3 regions of the Desulfovibrio psychrotolerans genome follow, and region 3 is predicted to be linked to each of the others. Evidence: riboswitches for the same ligand, from Rfam matches in the RefSeq annotation. Region 3 holds a riboswitch; each other region holds the start of a gene.
What was found. A riboswitch is a leader RNA that binds a small molecule or an ion and turns the genes downstream of it on or off. The one in region 3 is predicted to bind cobalamin.
Positions count from the first base shown of each region.

Region 1: linked by a shared signal. The riboswitch ahead of metE (5-methyltetrahydropteroyltriglutamate--homocysteine S-methyltransferase) and the one ahead of HUV26_RS07255 (sirohydrochlorin cobaltochelatase) in region 3 are both predicted to bind cobalamin.
Region 2: linked by a shared signal. The riboswitch ahead of HUV26_RS12335 (ribonucleoside triphosphate reductase) and the one ahead of HUV26_RS07255 (sirohydrochlorin cobaltochelatase) in region 3 are both predicted to bind cobalamin.

Region 1 covers NZ_BLVP01000002.1:31,056-37,600, forward strand. Annotated here, with positions in the region: gene HUV26_RS03065 (efflux RND transporter permease subunit) at 1-1,890, shown strand, start outside; gene metE (5-methyltetrahydropteroyltriglutamate--homocysteine S-methyltransferase) at 1,967-4,282, opposite strand; cobalamin riboswitch at 4,410-4,588, opposite strand; gene HUV26_RS03075 (LexA family transcriptional regulator) at 4,681-5,376, opposite strand; gene hflC (protease modulator HflC) at 5,915-6,545, opposite strand, start outside.
Region 2 covers NZ_BLVP01000010.1:88,400-94,944, reverse strand. Annotated here, with positions in the region: gene HUV26_RS12345 (methyl-accepting chemotaxis protein) at 99-2,078, shown strand; gene HUV26_RS12340 (flagellin N-terminal helical domain-containing protein) at 2,303-3,178, opposite strand; cobalamin riboswitch at 3,482-3,625, shown strand; gene HUV26_RS12335 (ribonucleoside triphosphate reductase) at 3,851-5,914, shown strand; gene HUV26_RS12330 (cysteine hydrolase family protein) at 6,175-6,545, shown strand, end outside.
Region 3 covers NZ_BLVP01000007.1:250,404-256,948, forward strand. Annotated here, with positions in the region: gene HUV26_RS16810 (sigma-54-dependent transcriptional regulator) at 1-980, shown strand, start outside; gene HUV26_RS07240 (chemotaxis protein) at 1,677-2,618, opposite strand; gene HUV26_RS07245 (superoxide dismutase) at 2,840-3,721, opposite strand; gene HUV26_RS07250 (nucleoside recognition domain-containing protein) at 3,987-5,084, shown strand; cobalamin riboswitch at 5,146-5,327, shown strand; gene HUV26_RS07255 (sirohydrochlorin cobaltochelatase) at 5,511-6,416, shown strand; gene HUV26_RS07260 (FecCD family ABC transporter permease) at 6,456-6,545, shown strand, end outside.

The DNA of each region.
Region 1 (6,545 bases), on a different contig from region 3:
ACAAGCGAGGTGGCGTGGCCGGTCATTACCTCAACGCTGACCACTGTGGGCGCGTTTTTTCCCATGATTTTCTGGCCCGGCATCATGGGCGGCTTCATGTCGTTTTTGCCTAAAACAGTCATACTGTGCCTCATGGGGTCACTCTTTGTGGCCTTGGTCATAAATCCCGTTCTTTCAGCCCGGTACCAGACGGCACGGCCTCCGCGTATCGGAACGGACGGCGATCTGCAATCTTCCCGTTCCCGCAGGGTGTACGGCTGGCTGCTGCAATGGTCTCTTTCCCACCGCCTTCTGGTGGTGGGCCTATCCTTTGCCATGCTGGTAGGCTCCATCGTTGCCTTCGGCATGTTCGGCAAGGGGGTTGAGTTCTTCCCGGAAACGGAACCGAAGCGCGCCTATGCCAACATAAAGCTGCCCGTAGGGACTAATCTGGATGCAACGGACCGCTACGTGCGGGTCATAGAACGTGTGGCCTCGGAATATGAGGACGTGCGTTTTGTCATTGGCGGCACAGGGGCTGGCACGGGCGGCAGCTTTGGTGGCGGCGGCAGCGGAACGCATCTTGGTTCCGTAACGCTGGACTTCAAGCCGCTTTCTGAACGCACGCGCGATTCCTCGGCCATTGTGGCCGAACTGCGGGAACGTCTTTCCGCTCTTATCACGGGCGGGGAGTTGCGGGTGGAAAAGGAAAAGGAAGGCCCCCCCACCGGCGACCCCATCAGTCTGGAGCTGTACGGCGATGACATGCAGGTGCTGGGCGGCATTGTGGCCGCTGTGCGTGATGCCATGCGTGATATTCCCGGCATTGTGGACCTGAAGGACAACTTTGTGAACGGCAAGCCGGAGATCCAGATACGTGTGGATAAGGAAAAGGCCGCACTGCTGGGGCTGGATACCTACTCCGTGGCCTACACCGTGAAGGCGGCCATAAACGGAGCCAAGGTGGGCGTGTACCGCGAAGGCAAGGACGAGTACGATATCATCGCCAAGCTGCCGCAGAAGGACAGGCAATCGGTTGAATCGTTGCGCCGCATAACGGTTTCCGGGCCCAACGGCGAGCCTGTGCCGCTTACCGCTGTGGCCGATGTGCATCTGGCCAGCGGGCTGGGAGCCATAAACCACAAGGACCAGAAGCGCGTTGTGACTGTTTCGGCCAACGTGGACGGGCGGCTTGCCAATGATATCATCCGCGAATTGGACGGCGTTCTGCGCACCATGTCGTGGCCGAGGGGCTATTCCTACGGATTCGCAGGTGAACAGGAGGAGCAGCGCAAGGCTGAGGAATTTCTTTCCGAGGCTTTTGTGGGGGCCATTTTCATCATATTTCTGGTGCTGGTGGCGCAATTCAACTCGCTGGTCACGCCGTTCATCATCCTTACCTCGGTGGTACTTTCGTTCATCGGGGTGTTTGCAGGACTGCTGGTTTCCGGCATGGCGTTCGGCATCATCATGACCGGGGTGGGGGTTATATCCCTTGCAGGCGTGGTGGTGAATAACGCCATCGTGCTCATTGACTATTTTGAACAGCTGAAGCGTTCGGGCATGGAGACCCGCGATGCCCTGATCAAGGCCGGGCTTACACGATTCAGACCCGTTATCCTCACGGCAGTGACCACCATTCTGGGGCTGCTGCCCATGGCTATAGGGGTAAGCTTCGACTTCTTTGCCATGGAGCTGATAACGGAATCGGAATCCGCCCAGTGGTGGGGCCCCATGGCCGTTGCGGTCATTTTCGGGCTGTTCGTGTCTACCCTGCTCACACTGGTGGTGGTGCCTGTGCTGTGCTCGTTGCAGGACAGCATGCGAAACCATGTGGCCAGATTCAGAGCACGGGGCAAGGTGCAGGCGGCGGATGCGGCGGATGCGGCGGATGCGGCGGATGCGGCATAACCATCAGGCATTCTGAAGAAGAAAAAGAGAAGGGCGGCCGCGAGGTCGCCCTTCTTGTCAGGGTGTTCAGGGAGGATCAGGTGCGGCGGGTGATTCTGGTGAGCGAGGCCCGCACCTTGCGGGCCGCAGCCACCATGTTGCGCAGGGAGGCGGTTGTTTCCGGCCAGTCTCTGGTTTTAAGTCCGCAGTCCGGATTCACCCACAGCCGTTCCGCCGGGATGCAGGCAAGAGCCCGGTGCAGCAGTTCTTCCATTTCCCCTTCGGTGGGAATGCGCGGGCTGTGAATATCGTACACGCCCGGTCCTATATCGTTGGGGTAGTCCGCAACGCTGAAGGCATCCAGCAGGGTCATGCGGCTCCTGCTGGATTCAATGCTTATGACATCTGCATCCATGGCGGCGATGGCGTGTATGATCTCATTGAATTCGCTGTAGCACATGTGCGTATGTATCTGCGTTGCATCGCTCACGCCGGATGTAGCCAGCCGGAAGTTCTGCGCCGCCCACCGGAGGTATTCTGCGCCGTCCCGCTGTTTAACGGGCAATCCTTCGCTGAAGGCAGCCTCATCCACCTGAATGATGCGCACGCCCGCTTCTTCCAGATCCCGGATTTCGTCACGGATGGCCAGCGCAAGCTGGCGGCAGACCTCGGACCGGGGCATGTCGTCCCGTACGAAGCTCCAGCAGAGCATGGTCACGGGGCCGGTAAGCATGCCCTTCATGGGTTTATCTGTCAGTGAAGCCGCGTAGCGTATCCAGAAAACAGTCATGGGCAGCGGGCGGAACACATCGCCGTAGATGACCGGCGGCTTGACGCAGCGGCTGCCGTAGCTTTGCACCCATCCGTTGCGGGTAAAGCAGAATCCATTCATCTGCTGCCCGAAGTATTCCACCATGTCATTACGCTCGGGTTCGCCATGCACCAGCACATCAAGTCCCAGCTCTTCCTGCACGCGCACGGCGCTCTCTATTTCCTTCTTCATGAAGGATTCATAGTCCTGACTGGGCATGGTGCCGTTGCTCATCAGGGTTCTGGCCTGCCGGATGGCGGTCGTCTGGGGAAATGAGCCAATGGTGGTGGTCGGCAGCACGGGCAGATTCAACCACTCCTGAGCCTTTTTGCGGTCCGCATGGGGGGTGGGGCGGCAGAGCATGTGGGGTCCCACCGCATTACAACGTTCACGCACGGCGGGTTTATGAACCCTGCCGCTGGTCCGGCGTGAACGCAGCTCAGCGGCGTTTTCCTCCAGCAGCGAAATGCCTTCCGTGCTCACCTGTCCCCCCGGCTCGCCCAAAAGAAAAGCAAGGTCGCTTATCTCCCGGCATTTCTGGACAGCAAAGGCCATCCAAGATTTCAGTTCCGGGTCCAGCCGGTCTTCGTGCTCAAGATCCACGGGGCAATGCATTAGCGAACAACTGGAGCCTATTATGAGCCGGCGCGCATCAAAGCGGTCAAGGATGTTGCCGAGGGTGGCAAGGGCTTTGGCGAGGTCGGTTTTCCAGATGTTCCGCCCGTCCACAATCCCTGCGGAGAGTGACATGTGGCCGGGAAGGCACACCAGCAGGGAATTGAGCGTTGCTCCGCCCCGGACGAGGTCCACATGCAGCCCTGAACACCCGGAAGAAAGCGCCAGCTCCATGTTGTCGTCCAGCACATCGAAATACGTGGCGAGGAGGAGACCAGTGTTTTTGAGTGCGCCGTTAAGCCGCTCATAGACGCGGGGGAATGCTGCTCTTCCGGCAGGGGAGAGGTCTGCGCAGAGAATTGGCTCGTCAATCTGAATCCACGGGCATACACCATCAAGCTGCGCCAGCAGTTCCGCATATGCATCTGCCACGGCATCGGCATGCTGCCAGCAATCGCTCCCGTCTGTGGATTTGGCAAGCGAGAGAAAGGTTATGGGGCCAAGGATGACAGGTTTGGGCGTGTAGCCCAGCGCACTGGCCTGCCGCGTGTCTTCAACCAACTGCGGGCTGGAGAACCTGATTTGCTGGTGCGCCGAAATTTCCGGCACGATGAAGTGGTAGTTGGTGTTGAACCACTTGGTCATTTCCATGGCCGGAATGTTCCGGGCGGCATCTCCGCGGGCCATGCGGAAGTAGTCTTCAAATGGCACAGGGGTGCCTGCATCGCATGTTGAAATACCGAATCGTTCCGGAATGCAGCCAAGCATGCAGGCGGTATCCAGCACATGATCGTAGTAGGAAAAATCGCCGGTGGTCACCCAGTCGAGACCGGCCCTGTGCTGAATGGCCCAGTGCCTTTCTTTGAGGGTCTTTGCAACGGCCTGAAGGTCTTGTGCTGAGGTTTCTCCGCGCCAGAAGGCCTCCAGCGCCTTTTTGAGTTCGCGGTCTGCCCCGATGCGGGGAAAGCCAAGAATGTGGGTTTTCATGCGTGTCACTCCTTTTATTGGTTGGAATAAAAGAAGCAGCGACAACTCGATATCCGGGCAAGGCGTGCGTGGGCAGAGAGTCGGATATGCCCGTGCGCAGCGAGCTATGCCTGTCCAATCGCGAGACAGTCGTGCTCCGGCACAGGGACGTCTCCTGACTTTCCGGCTCCGTAGTGTGTGTGCTTCCCGCACGAGGCAGGGAGCACACCGGGGCATGCCGGTTACAGTGGCGCGACCGTGACGGATTTACACCGTCTTCCGTTTCCCTGTGCTGTATCAGGATATTCGAATATAGAAATATTTTCGAAATGGCAAGCAGGTATTGGCTGAGGCATGAAATGGAAAAGGGCGACCGTGCGGTCGCCCTTTCTAGCTATGTTGGAGAATCGTTCGCAGGGCTACAGCGTCTGCAGCACCCATGCTACGCGGCCCATGATGGACTCTGCGCGCTTGTCCACAGGCAGATACTGCTCCGGGTGCGACTGATTTTCGCTGCGCATGACAAAGCGGCTGTTGGCCGCGTCCAGAAACAGGCGCTTCAGCGAAATGCCTTCGTAAGGTACGAATACGCCGTATATCTCGCCGGAAAGTATGTTCTTCTGGCTTGAATCCAGACCGACGTACGCTCCCTTGTGGATTAACGGCTCCATGCCGGAGGTTTCTACGCGCAGCACCTGAATATGCGTGCCGGCAAACGATTGCGGTATGCTCAGCTTGCCAACACCCTTGAGCAGGCGTTCGCCATTTTCTCCGTTTTCACATTGCATGGAGTGGATGGTGACAACGGCGTTGCGTGCGTCCGGGTCGCCAAACTTGGCAGAGTCTTCAAACACCCGTCCCGCAACGGGTCCTTCAAGAGGTTCATATCCCTGTTCGGTGCGCAGATACATGGGGCCTATGCCCTTTTTCAGCCAGTCCGGGTTAAGGCCGAACTTTTCGAAAAGCTTCATGTACCAGTCGGATGGCACGGAGTTGCGGCGTTTTGCATCGGATATGCTGGACTGACGGATGTCCAGCACGTCCGCAAGCTCAACCTGCGTCCGTGTGTGGGTGGAGAGCTTAATGCGCTCAAAAACTTCATCGAAACTCGTCACGTGATTTCTCCCGCCTGCCAAGCCGCCGCATGTTGAAGGGGGACATGCTTGAGTGTTGACAGTATTGTTTATCTTGTATAACAGAATGCATATATTGCCGGGTCTGTTGGAGTACGCAGCTGGCAGTTTGACTGCCTGCCGATTCGGCCATTTGCGGCTCCCCATGACGGTGAGGTGCTGCACCTTTGTGGTGCGCCGCTTTCCGTGCATCCCTCCCTGCACATGAAAAATGGCGTTTACGGCACATGCCGGTTGCATACCCTGCGTTACGCATTCCTTTGCGTCCCCGGAATAGTTTGTGGTGCACGTCAGCAGGCACATTTGCCCCCGTACTATTGCCGATGTAAATGGACGTGTCTTACCATATACAAAAATTGCGATGTAATCAAATGGCAAAATGATGTGTCGGGTATGTTAGCAACTTCTTTCAGGAAAGCTGCGTCTTGTTGGCGTATGCGAACAGTGCGGCAATGCAAAGGCGCGGCAGGGATGTGATATACACCCTGCCGCGCCTACAACATTATGTGTGAGGGAGTACTCACTCCATGTGTTTCAGGAACGGGTCATCCGTGGAGAGGAGTATTCTGGTATTGGTCTTAAAGCTCTTGCGGTAGGTTTCGAGCGAACGCTGGAACTCATAGAAGTCCGGGGCCTTACTAAGAGCTTCTGCAAAGACGCGGGCAGCTCTGGCTTCGCCCTCACCACGTATGATGGAGGCTTCTCTGCGGGCCTGCGCAAGGATAACCGCCTGTTCCTTGTCCGCAGTGGACCGGATGGTGGTGGATTCCTGCTGGCCCTCGGAGCGGTACTGCTTTGCCTGCCGTTCGCGCTCTGCCTGCATGCGTCCGAAGATGGCACGCTGGTTTTCCGCAGGCAGGTCGGTGCGCTTAATGCGAACGTCTATGATCTCTATACCATATTCGGAAATGATCTCCGAAGCGCGCTTGGTCACCTTGTCCATGATGGCGATGCGTTCTTCGGATACGATCTGCGTAAGCGTGAACTGGCCGATGTATACCCGCAGCTGCGAATAGACGATATCTTCCAGACGCGCCTGCGCGCTGGGAATGGTCCGCACGGTCTGGTAGAACCGCAACGGGTCAACAATGCGCCAACGCACATAGTTGTCCATGACCAGTGCTTTTTTGTCCTGCGTAATGGCTTCCGCA
Region 2 (6,545 bases), on a different contig from region 3:
ACTTTTTATCATATGTATGATTATGTTCCGGAGGTTTTATGAAATTCGGTTTGCGGGAACGAGTACTTATACCAGTCTTAACACTCATTGTTCTTGGCATGGGTTTTTCTTCCCTCTTATCCTATCGTCTTTCCAAATCGGCCGTTGAAGAGGCCATGAACGGGCAGGCTGCACAGTCTGCAGAATCGCTTGCCCGCCAGACAACAGCATGGGTCGACGACATCCAGAACTCCCTTGCATGGGAAGCCCACTGGGACGTGTACACCCGGGTCATGGACAACGGCGGCATCTATCAGCACGAGGTCACCGCCGCCAACGAACAGCTCGCCCTGTTCGCCAAGCACTCCAAGTTTGTTTCCGCCATCAAGTTCACCAATGCCGAAGGCACGGTCATCGCCAGCTCCACACCCAGCGAGATAGGCACCCTCAATGTGGGCAACCGTGACTATTTCGCCAAAGCCATGCGCGGCGAACCGGCGGTTTCCGATGCCATCCTCAGCCGCGCCACCGGCAAGCCCGTTGTGGTCATGGCCGTTCCTGCCAAGACCAACAACAGGATAACCGGCATATTCTACGGCACGGTGGAACTGGCAGACTTTACAGGGCTGGTGGTAGACCCTGTCCGGCTGGGCAACACCGGCTATGCCTTCATCATTGCCCGGTCCGGTCAGGTGGCAGCCCACCCCGAAAAAGACATTATCCTCAAGCTGGATATCACCGAACAGGACTGGGGCAAGGCCATTGTCTCCCAGAAGAACGGCATGATTGAATACGTCTTTGAAGGTGCGGACAAAATGGTCACCTTCCGCGAAGAACCCCGCACGGGCTGGATAATCGGCGTGGGAGCCATGAGTTCAGACATCTACGCCGCCGCCCTTCAGGTACGCAACACCAGCCTGTACATCACGGCGGGCGTCATTCTCATCGTGGGGCTGGTCACCTTCCTCATCGTGCGCAGCATCATCGCCGCCATACGGCGCAGCGTGCTCTTTGCAGATGCCGTTGCCGGAGGCGATCTCAGCGGAACGCTCACCCTTGCGCGGAATGACGAACTGGGCACCCTCGCCAACGCACTGCGCACCATGGTGGAAAAGCTCAAGGAAATGATCGGCATGGCCGAACGCAAGACCGCAGAGGCAGAGGAAGAATCCTCCCGCGCCCGCGAAGCCATGGGGCAGGCGGAAGAAGCACGCCTGAAGGCGGAAAGCGCCAAGCGGGAAGGCATGTTGCAGGCAGCGGCTCAGCTTGAATCCATTGTGGAACGCATCCACGCCTCCTCCGGCCTTCTCACGCAGCAGATCGGCGAAGCCCTGCAAGGTTCCGAACGCCAGCGTGAGCGCACGGCAGAATCAGCCACCGCCATGGAAGAAATGAACGCAACCGTCATGGAAGTGGCCCGCAACGCCTCTGAAGCTGCGGAACACTCGGAAGATGCCCGGCGCAAAGCAACCGAAGGCTCCGGCGTGGTAGATTCCGTGGTCAGTGCCATCTCCGACGTGAACACCAAGTCCATGTCGCTGCGCGAAAGTCTGGGAGAACTGGGCAAGCGCGCAGAGGGCATCGGCTCGGTCATGGGCGTCATTTCGGACATTGCGGACCAGACCAACCTTCTGGCACTGAACGCGGCCATAGAAGCCGCCCGCGCGGGCGAAGCCGGACGCGGATTCGCCGTGGTTGCCGACGAGGTACGCAAGCTGGCGGAAAAGACCATGCAGGCCACCAAAGAAGTGCACACCGCCATTCAGGCTATTCAGCAGGCCTCGCGCGAGAACATCAAGGGCATGGAAGAAGCCTCTGTCTCCGTGGATAAGTCCACGGAACTTGCCACCGTGGCAGGCGACTCGCTCAAGGCCATTGTGGATATCGTGCAGGCCAATGCCGATCAGGTCCGCGCCATTGCCACCGCCAGCGAAGAACAGTCCGCCGCCTCGGAAGAAATAAGCCGCGGCGCGGAAGAGGTGAACATGATTGCGCTGGAAACCTCTGAAATAATGACCCGTTCATCACAGGCTGTAGACGAGCTGGCCGAGATGGCGCAGGAGCTGCAAGGCCTTATTGAGGACCTGAAAACGGCCTGATCCGGTCACGCAAGATTGTACCCAAGATAAAAGCTCCCGGAACCGACTGCGGTTCCGGGAGCTTCGTTTTGCGAATAAACCTCCGCTCCGTCACGTCCCGTCCTGCGCCCTCAGGAGAACGGCGGACGCCCCTTGCCGCCGGCACTCCAGCCCGGAGCCGAATACGCACTCGGATTCTTCCTGTTCCCGGCTTACGGTCAAAAAAATCCCTTTCTGCGGACCACTCAGGAAGAACTGTCCACCAGCTTGCCCGCATCCGTGACAAGATAGTCCAGAATAAGCTGCTCAAGGGTGCGCGATTCGGTGGTACGCGCACGGGTGGCAGCGGCTGTGTCCAGAATGGATGCCTGCGAGGCAAGGGCGGAAGCCTGCGAGGCAAACCCGGTGGCACGGCTGGAAAGCATGGATTCTATGCCGGATACATACGAAGAAAGTGATGAAAGCCTTGTAGCGGCTGTGGAGGCGGCAGACGCGTCAGCCAGATCGGTGGCTCCCACCATGGTCAGGCCGTTCACGCCGCTCAGGCTGCCAAAGCTGCGGTCGGCAATGAACGACATGTCATGCAGGCTCATATCAAACCCGCCGGTACCTGCCTGAATGTGTACCTTGCCCGTGGTTCCCGGTGCGCCCGCCGTTCCGGTCAGGGTAATGCGTTCGTCCGCCGCCCAGCCGTCGCTGTCAAACAGCTTCATGCCGTTGTAGGATGCGGAGGCGATAGCGCCGTCTATCACCTTGACCAGATCATTATATTCCGCCCGTCCGGCCGTGGTGCTTATGCTGCCATCGGCAACCCCTTCCGCAATGGCCTTCATCCGGTCCAGCGACTCACGCATGCTGGTCACGCCGGAAGCCGCCATAAGCGACACAGAAGCCGCCTCGGACACATTGCGCGAGGCCTGCCGCAGCATGCCCGCATCGCTCCGGATACGCCCCGTCAGGGCAGCCGCCGTGGGGTCCGTAAGACGTCTGGCCCCGGTGCTCTTGAGCAGCAGGCTGCGCAGGTCCGCCCCGCCGCCGGAGAGCAGTGTCTTGGCCAAGGTATCCTGCTGCAGCAACTGCATGGTCAGGCTGAGGATGAGCGCGCTGTTGTCGGTGGTCATGGCAGTCTCCTCCCGCATACGCCACAATGCACGGTATAATCCTGATAAGGCATATCGGAGCTTTGCCGCAGAACTTTAGTACCCATGCGAAAAATCTGTCCGCGCCGCCCGCCCTATCATGCGGAGCAATGCTGCCAGGGGTCCCCTTCAGCACCGGCCCGCAATCATCTGGGGGCAAGGATAAAATTTTATCACACGGTATCAGCATGTTGCAAATAAGCATGCGGCTTCACGCCATGCCCTCGTTCACCCGCAGCAGTTGCAACCTTGAACACGCGGCGAGGTTCTGCTAACTTGCCGATTGTCGCAACGTACTCTTCAGGTGGCCCGCACGGGCCGGTACAGGGAATCCGGTGGAAAACCGGAGCGGTCCCGCCGCTGTAATCCCGCACGCCTCCGGGCGGCACATGGGAAAGCCAGAATACCTGCCTGAAGCGATTTCAGAACGCGCAACGGCACGAGGATGCCCGAACGCGGTCTTGAACTCTCTTTTCCAACGCACGCCGGTGCTGTGCGGGGGTTCCGCCGCCCGCACGAACAGCCTCCCGGCAAAATGACAACACACGCCCGCCGCCCGACGGTGCAGGTGCCTTTTTTGCGTGCAGTTTCGCCCTTAACGCCGGGGTGTTGTGCTGTGCGCTGCAAAGCACGCCGTGTGTTGCCGGAGACAGAATGCCCAATCAGATTCTCAAACGTGACGGCCGAATCGAAACATGGTCTCTGGACCGCATTGCCAACGCCATATTCAAGGCACTGAAAGGCAGCGGCATAAAAGACCCCCTGCTCTCCAAACGCCTTGCCGGCAAGGTGGAGAAAAAGCTGGAGGGACTGGACATGCCCGAGCAGGAGCATGTGCAGGACATGGTGCAGCAGGTGCTCATGGAAGCACGGCTCTACACCGTGGCGGAACGCTACATCATCTACCGCGAAAAACGGCGCGAAATGCGCAGCCAGAATCAGGCGTATCTGGACATTTCCAAGATGATTGAAAGCTATCTGGACCGCAGCGACTGGCGCGTGCAGGAAAACTCCAACATGGGCCACTCGTTTCAGGGCCTCATTCTGCACATGGCGGGCACGGTTCAGGCGCGCTACGTGCTGGAGAAATACCCCGAAGAAATCCGCCTTGCGCATAACCACGGCTATTTTCACCTTCACGACCTTTCCTTCGGCCTTGCGGGTTACTGCTCCGGCTGGAGCCTGCGCGACCTTTTGCTGGAAGGCTTCAATCTGGAAGGACGCAGCTGCTCGGCCCCGGCCAAGCACTTCGACTCCGCCTGCGGGCAGATAGTCAATTTTCTCGGCACGCTGCAAAATGAATGGGCAGGCGCACAGGCGTTCAACAATGTAGACACCTACCTTGCCCCCTTCATCCGCAACGACGGCCTGAGCTACAAGCAGGTGCGCCAGCAGTTGCAGAAGATGGTGTTCAACCTGAACACCACCTCCCGGTGGGGCGGACAGAGCCCGTTCACCAACTTTACCTTCGATATGGTTCCGCCCGCGCACATCGCCAAGGAACCCGTCATCATCGGCGGCGTGTATCAAGATACCACCTACGGCGACTACGCCGAGGAAATGGAAATGATCAACCGCGCCTTCCTTGAAGTCATGCTGGAAGGCGATGCAGACGGGCGCATCTTCTCCTTCCCCATTCCCACGTACAACGTGACCAAGGACTTTGCGTGGGATTCAGAAGCAGGCAGGCTGCTGCTGCGGCTCACCGCCAAGTACGGGGTGCCCTACTTCCAGAACTTCATCAATTCCGACCTTAACCCGGAAGACGTGCGCTCCATGTGCTGCCGTCTGCAGATGGACCTGCGCGAAATCCGCAAAAAGACAGGCGGCCTGTTCGGCGCGGGCGACCTTACCGGTTCCATAGGCGTGGTAACGCTTAACCTGCCCAAGCTTGCCTACCTTGCGCACAACGAGGAAGACTTCCTCGACCTCATCACCGAATACGCGGAACTCGCCAAGGACTCGCTGGAATTCAAACGCAAGCTGTGCGAACAGAATCTGGAATCGGGCATGTTCCCCTACAGCCGCCGCTACCTGAAGAACGGCTACAACGGCCACTTCTCCACCATCGGCGTCATCGGCGGGCATGAGGCCTGCCTGAACATGCTGGGCAAGGGCATAGAAACCGAAGGCGGCCTGCGCCTCATGCGCCGGGTGCTCAACCACCTGCGCAGCCTCACCCTCACCTTTCAGGAAGAGACAGGCCACCTGTACAACCTTGAGGCAACCCCCGGCGAAGGCACCTGCTACCGTCTCGCCAAGATTGACAAGGACCTGTACGAAGACATCAAAACCTCCGGCGATGCCGTGCCCTACTACACCAACTCCACCCTGCTGCCCGTGGGCATAACCGGCGACGTGTTCTACGCGCTGGAACACCAGAACGAGCTGCAGACCCTGTACAACGGCGGCACGGTTTTCCACACCTTCCTCGGCGAATCGGTACCCGATGAAGACAGCGTGAAAAACTACCTGCTCAAGGCCATGAGCCAGACCAAGATGCCGTACATCTCGGTCACGCCAACCTTCTCCATCTGCCGCAGCCATGGCTATCTGCACGGCGAACACTTCAACTGCCCCACCTGCGGCAGCGAAGCGGAAGTGTATACCCGTGTGGTGGGCTACTACCGCCCCGTAAGCCGCTGGAACAAGGGCAAACAGGAAGAATACCGCGAACGGCAGGAATACGGCATGTCCGCCCTGTGCGGCTGCGACTAACGCAGGCCTGCCTCCGTCACATGCACTCTCTAAAGGGCGGCCTCCGGGCCGTCCTTTTCGTTCTATGGCACAGGGTCGTTGTATGCCGGAATATAGGACTAAGAACGGCATGGCGGATGCGCAGGCTATCATTGACTCATTCCCCTGCGTCCGCCACAAAGGATACTAGAAGACCCCGGCAGGCTGAACGCATCACAGCAACCCGGCACATTGCCTTTTCAACGCCAGATTACGGATAGAGAAACAAAGGACGTAGCCATATGAAACTGTTCACCACATGCGTCATGGCCTGCCTGCTGCTGTTTGCGCCGCATGCTGCCACGGCGGAGTACAGGGATATTCTGCAAGAATGGGGCGCGGTTCAGGTACCGGAAAAGCCCCCTGTTCAGGCGGTCTCCGTGGACCACTCCACCACTGCCCTGCTCATTCTGGACATTGAGGAACTCACCTGCAATGAAGAACGCCGCCCGCGCTGTCTGGAAACCGTGCCCCGCATAGAGGCACTCATGCGCAAGGCCCGCAACGCAGGCATGCCTGTCATTTACAGCCTCACCACGCGGGGAACGCGGGAGAGCATTCTCCCGCCTGTTACGCCCCGCCAGATAGACCCGGTGGTGCAGTCCAGCGTGGA
Region 3 (6,545 bases):
CGGGGTCACCCGCGACGACATCGACGACGGGTGCACCTGCGGCAACCCGGACAACGTGGGCACTCGGGGTGCCTGAGACGTCAGAAGCATCCCGAATTTCTGAGTCATCCCGAATTTCTGAGCCATCCCGGTCACCTGAAGCGTCCCGGACACATGAGGCATCCCGGACACACCAGACATACCGGACAGCAAGGGAAGATGCGGCATATGGGGCACCCGGACCATCCGGACCATTCGGACAATTCGAATCGCCCGAATCGCCCGGACCATCAGAACCGTCAGAACCGTCCGGACCATCAGGCGTATCAGGAATAGTGGTCGCATCCGGAGCCCCGCGCCCCGTCTCTCCGGCTGCAGCTTCCCGGCCCGCCACGCCCCACGCGCCGCATGTCCCGCATATGGCCCCCCGGCCTGACGAGGCAGACTCCTTTGCCTCGCCCCATCGTCCTTACGAGGCAAGCTCATATACTCCGCCCCGTCGCCCTGACGAGGCAAGCTCCTATACGGTGCCCCTTCGGCCCGATGATGCAGACTCCTTTACCCCGCCCCTCCGTCCCGGTGCCTCCTGCCGTTTGGGCGATGCCATGGAAGAAGAAACGGCACACGGCCACCCGCACCTGCAACACGCGGCCATCTCTTCCCATACCCGGCACGTCCCTTGGGGAACAGACACACAGTCCGGAATCCCGGACAATCACGCTGCCTCAAAATCCTCTATCCCGGACAAAAACCCTGCCGCCCTCCCGCAGCCCGCAACCGTCCCGCCGCTACACGGCCATTCCGTCCAACCTTCGTCCAGTTCTCTTCCACCTTTCTTCCAGTTTCGGGATTCCGTGTTCACGGCCTACCTTACGCAACTCATGGATACCGCTCAGGGCGACATTGCCACTGCCTGCACGCTTTCCGGCCTGTCACGCTCCCATCTGTATGATCTTCTAAAAAAACACGGCGTTGCCACCATACGCAAACGCCGTCCCTGACCGCAATTCAGGCTCCCCCTGCCCTGTCCTACCCTTGCCCTGCCTTTACCCGGCCCCTCGCCCGGACTCGTCAGCCCCTCTTCCGCCCTTCTTCCGGCCTTCGTCAGCCCTTCTTCCGGCCTTCATCCGGCCTTCATCCAAATCTCGTCCTATCCCCCCTTCGCCGCTTGAGTTCCCCCTCGCCCGCTCCCGCTCGGCTCCGGCTCTGTTCCTCGCCTGCCCACGTCAGCCCTCGCCCCGGCTCCATACAAGCCTCCGCAGGATTTCACCCCCCCCACGCCCACTCGGCGTGCCCCAAAATCCGCCATCGCGGATAATTTTATCCGCGATAGCGGACACTCTGTACTCTTGGTTCCGGTTTGACCCCGCAGATGGCAGACTGTTTGAAAAGAGGAATCACTCCTGATGAACTATCCTTTTATTTTGCATAGATAGACATCATGGTACGGTTCTTGGAGTACTGAGCGCGAAGACACCGGTCTGTCTTCGCCGCTACCTCCCCACATGGCGGACAAAGTACGGGGAAGGTATGCGGCATGCCGGAATAACGCCCGGCACATGCAGACGCCCCGCTCTCTGGACAAGGGTGGGGCAGAAACGTAGCGCGCCGCCCAAAAGGGCGGCGCGATATCTTTTCACAGAGATGAAAAAATCTGAATGATGGGGCACCGGCAGTAACCGGTGTCCGAAAAACCGCTACAGACCTCTGGCTTCCAGCAACTCCAGCATACGGTCGCTCAGCCGTTGCAAGTCCGGCTTGGCAAACTGGGCGTCCGCTCCCACAGCCTGCCCCTTGTGCTCCAGCTTTTCCGTGATCAGCGAGGAGAACAGGGCAACCGGCAACACCCGCAGAACCGTACTATCCTTAATGCGCTTGCACAGGTTGTGCCCGTCCATCTGGGGCATCTCTATGTCCGAAATGACCCCTTGAACATACTCTGTCACCGGGCATCCTTCCTCTTGCGCACGGACCATCTGCCGTTCCAGAAACTCCCAAGCATCGCGCCCGTTCGTAAACTGCACCACTTTAAAATTACATGCCTCAAGCAGGGTCTTCACCAGATTGCGCACACTGCCGGAATCATCTGCGTGCACAATGGTATACACCTTACCGCAATTGCGTACCGCCGCGTTCGGGTCCATGCGGATGGCAAGGCTGGAATCCAGATCCGCCACAATCATCTCCAGATCCAGCAAAAAGACCACCCGCCCCTCCAGCCGGACCACGCCGGTTATGGCGTTCTGCGTGGTGCGCTGCAGAAACTCGCTGGGGGCTTCCACCTCTTCCCAGCTCATGCGGTGGATACGGTTGACGCCGGAAACAAGAAACGCGGAAACGACCTCGTTGAATTCTGTTACAATAACCTTGGGTTCAGCAGACTGAATCCGATGCCGCCCCAAATAGGTGGCAAGGTCTATAAGCGCCACCAAGGTATTATCCCTGTGCTTGAAAGCCCCCATCACCGCCGGGTTCGGCATTTCGGGCATGGAAGTAACCGGCTGCTTACGCAGTATTTCCAGCACTTTTGCGACATTCACTCCGTAATGCGCCCGATAACCGTCCTCTTCATCAATGAAGAACTCTACGATTTCAAGTTCGTTGGTCCCTGACTCAAGCAGAATATTGGTTTGCGACATAGCCCCGCCGTTCAGGAAAAAGTCAAAGGAAAACGCCTAGTTCCCACCCGCGGAAAGCCAGCCTTTCCGCCGCGCGTCTTCGTGCAGTAGTCATACTACACCCAAACCGCCTGCATCGGCAATGTAGTATTAGGCGCTGTCCACACATTCTAAACGCCGCATCAGCTATCATCCTGCACTGCGACGCAAAAAACTAAGGCAGGGCGACAACGCGTCCTGCATTAACGGCGTGAACTGTAGAGATGCTCAGCATGGCTCCAGTCAACCAGACTATGCAGAAAGGTTTCCGCATAGCGGGCGCGATCGTCCCCGTAATCCTTATGGTAGGCAAGCTCCCACAGGTCCAACGCCAGCAGCGGCTGCCTGCCCGTCAGCAGGGGAGAGGTGGCAGCCATGGCATGCATGAGTGAGACGCTCGCACCATCGGAGACAAGCCATAACCAGCCTGCCCACAGACGGTTGGCGGCGCGGGCAAGAAACACATCCCGAAAGGCTTCCCATGAACCGAAGGACGCCACAATAGCATCCATGAGTTGTGCTTTGGGTCTGCCGCCCCCTCCGGGCTTCATGCTACGCCAGTACAGCGCGTGGTTGTGGAGTGTGCACAGGCATTCGGTCACGCGCCGAACCTCGGGCCGACCGGAATCAAGCCGCGCCACATGGCGGACCACGGCCTCCAGCCCCTGTCCGGCAACGGGCATATTGCTGATCAGCGCTTCCAGTTCCAGCTCCACGTCCCGTATACTGTCCGAGCCAAGGCTGCCGCAGTGCTGGCTTACGGTCCGTGCGGATAAAAACGGCTCCAGCGCAGTCACCGTGTAAGGCGGCAGTGATTCTGCCATCAGTTGCACCGCCAGCCGTCCTTCCTGTCTTCCAGCCAGACGACCTGCCCGGCTTTCCGCCTGAACAGCAGGCTGCATCCGCACCTGATGCTCTCCCCGTGCTGCCGCTCCTGAAACGGTTGCCGGTGCCAGAACATCGGCTACCACCCGCACCAGCCCTCCGGCAATTTCCTGAAGCCCTGTTGCCGGAACGGCTGAAGCGTGTCCGGGCATCGTTAAGGCGGAAGCGTTCATCGGCCCTGTAATTGTGAGTGCATGCATGTTTTCCCTCCCCTTGGGACATACCTGAGTGTGTACGGTCGGTTGAATGCCTGCCCGAACAGTAGTGAAGATTCGTGCCGTAACGAAAACGACATTGTGACTTTTACACGAACACGCTATACAGCCATGCCCGCAGCCCACAGGACGACACACCATGCGCACGCCCGACAAAACCGATAGACCCGATGTGCCAGACAGGCCAGACACAACCGACAAACCCGACGCTCATGGCAGCCCCACGCCAAACAGGCCGGAAAAGAGTGGAATGCGCAAAAAACGCGGCGCAACCTCGCTCCTGCTGCCTGTGCTCCTTTGCGGGCTGGCCCTGTGGGTCATATTCAGGCACGACCCGGCGTTGCTGGCATGGAGCAAGGCGTGGCCGGAACTGCTGCGGCCGCTTACACGCATGCTGGCCTTTCTTGGGGTGGGGCTCGTGGCGGGCCTTGCCGTGGAGGGCATGGGCTGGTCTGCGTGGCTCGCCGCTGCCGTGCGACCGCTCATGCGGTTCGGACGCCTGCGCGATGCGTCCGGAGCGGCCTTTGCCACCGCCTTCTTTTCCGGCACCGCAGCCAACGCCATGCTCATGAACGCATGGCGCGACGGCAGGCTGGGGGAGCGTGAAATGCGCCTTTCCTACCTTGTAAACACCGGCCTGCCCGTCTTTCTGCTGCACCTGCCCACCACCTTTTTTGTGGTGGTTCCCATGACCCGCTCCGCCGGAGCCATATACCTTGCCCTGAACGCCCTTGCCGCCATGCTGCGCACGCTGGGGGTTCTGGCCTGGACCCGCGCCACCCTGCACGCCGCGCCCGCCGCCGGAATATCCGCCGAGACGGATGCCAGCCCAGCCACGGCAACGGCACACCCCGCCGGGGACAGCACCAGCCAGAATACGGGCCGGAACACGGACCGCACCACGCCGCAAAAGATCCTTGCCGCGTTCCGCAACCGGTTCTGGCGCATCGTCACCATAACCGTTCCCATCTACCTGCTCATGTACGCCCTGAACCAGACCGGGGTGTTCGAAAATCTGCGCGACATGGCCGCACACTGGGTCGTCACCGGCCTGCTGCCCGTAGAGGCTGTCAGCGTGGTGGTCTTTGCCGTGGCGGCAGAATTCACATCCGGCATTGCAGCGGCAGGCGCATTGCTGGACGCAGGCTCCCTGACCACCCAGCAGGCAGTGCTGGCCCTTGTTCTGGGAACCATAGTGGCCACACCCATACGTGCCATCCGGCACCAGTTGCCCGCGCACGCAGGGGTTTTTACCCCCCGTCTGGGCCTTGTCATGCTGCTGCAAAGCCAGTTTCTGCGCGTTGCCAGCCTGCTGCTGGTCACGGCAGGCTATGTCGCACTGGCCTGAGCAGATTCCCAAAGGCTCTCCTTGATCTCCTTGATCTCCTTGACCGCCCCTTCACGCTGGCCTATTGTGCGCCTGTTCAGGTGCCCCCCCGGGGCCTAACAGGGAATCCCGTGCAAAACGGGAGCGGACCCGCCGCCGTAAGTCCCCCGCAAGCCGTTTCCCCCGCGCGCCACTGGATACAAGTCCGGGAAGGCCGGAAACGGTGGGACAAGCCGGAAGACCTGCCTGAGCATTCGGTGCGGCCCTGCCTGCGTACGCCACGTTCGTTCTCCACAGGGCCGGAGGCATCTTCCGCATGCACGGGGCTACTGCTGTGCGGAAATCCGGGACGGATAAATACGGTATCCTTCCATGCCCTATCGCATGGAAGGTTTTTTTGTTCCCCGTCCCCTCACTGCCCCAAAGACATCTTTGGAGGTTTTTTTCATGCGTTGTTCCATTGCCACGCGCCGTTTTGCCGCGCTTGCCACTGCCCTGCTTCTCGCCGTTCTGCTCACGCTGCCCGCCGCTGCCGGACACGGCAACGCCCCGCAAACGCGCAAGGGCATTCTGCTGGTAGCCTTTGGCACCACCGTGCCCGAGGCGCGCGTTGCGCTTGATAACATTGAAGAAGAAACCCGCAAGGCGTTTCCCGATACAGAAATCCGCTGGGCCTACTCCGCCAAGCAGGTGCGCCGCACCGTGCAGGAGGAAGAAGGCAAGGAAAAGCTCTCTCCCGCCTCCGCCCTTGCCCGCATGGGGGACGAAGGCTTCACCCACGTGGCAGTTCAGTCGCTGCACACCATTCCCGGTGAAGAGTTCCACGCCCTGCAAAAGACCGTTGCCGCTTTCCGCAACATGCCCAAGGGCACCCGCAAGGTCGTGCTCGGCATGCCGCTGCTCTGCACCCATGAGGATATGGAACGCGCAGCAGCCGCACTGGTTTCCACCTTCCCGGAACAGCGCAAACCCGGCGAAGCCATTGTGCTCATGGGGCACGGCACCCACCACCCGGCAAACATCTACTACCCCGGCATGCAGCACTACCTTTCCAAGGTGGACCTCAACACGTTTGTGGGCACCGTGGAGGGCGCGCCGGAACTGGATGACGTGATTGCCACGCTTAAGGCACGCAAGCTCAAGACCGTGTGGCTCATGCCGCTCATGGCGGTGGCGGGCGACCATGCCCGCAACGATATGGCAGGACCGGAAGAAGATAGCTGGAAGAGCGTGCTGGAAAAGCAGGGCTTCACCGTTCATACCGTCCTGCGTGGCACCGGGGAGTATGACGCCGTTGCCGCCCTGTGGGTGGACCACCTGAAGGACGCCTTCGGCGCGCTGGACGAAGAGTAAGAATAAGCCCGTCCCGTCCACGGACAAGGAACTTGCAATATGGCCGACACCACGGAACACACATCCGCACGACATACGGAGCGTGCCCGCCGCTTCCGGCGCACAGCCCTGTGCGCACTGGCGGCGTGC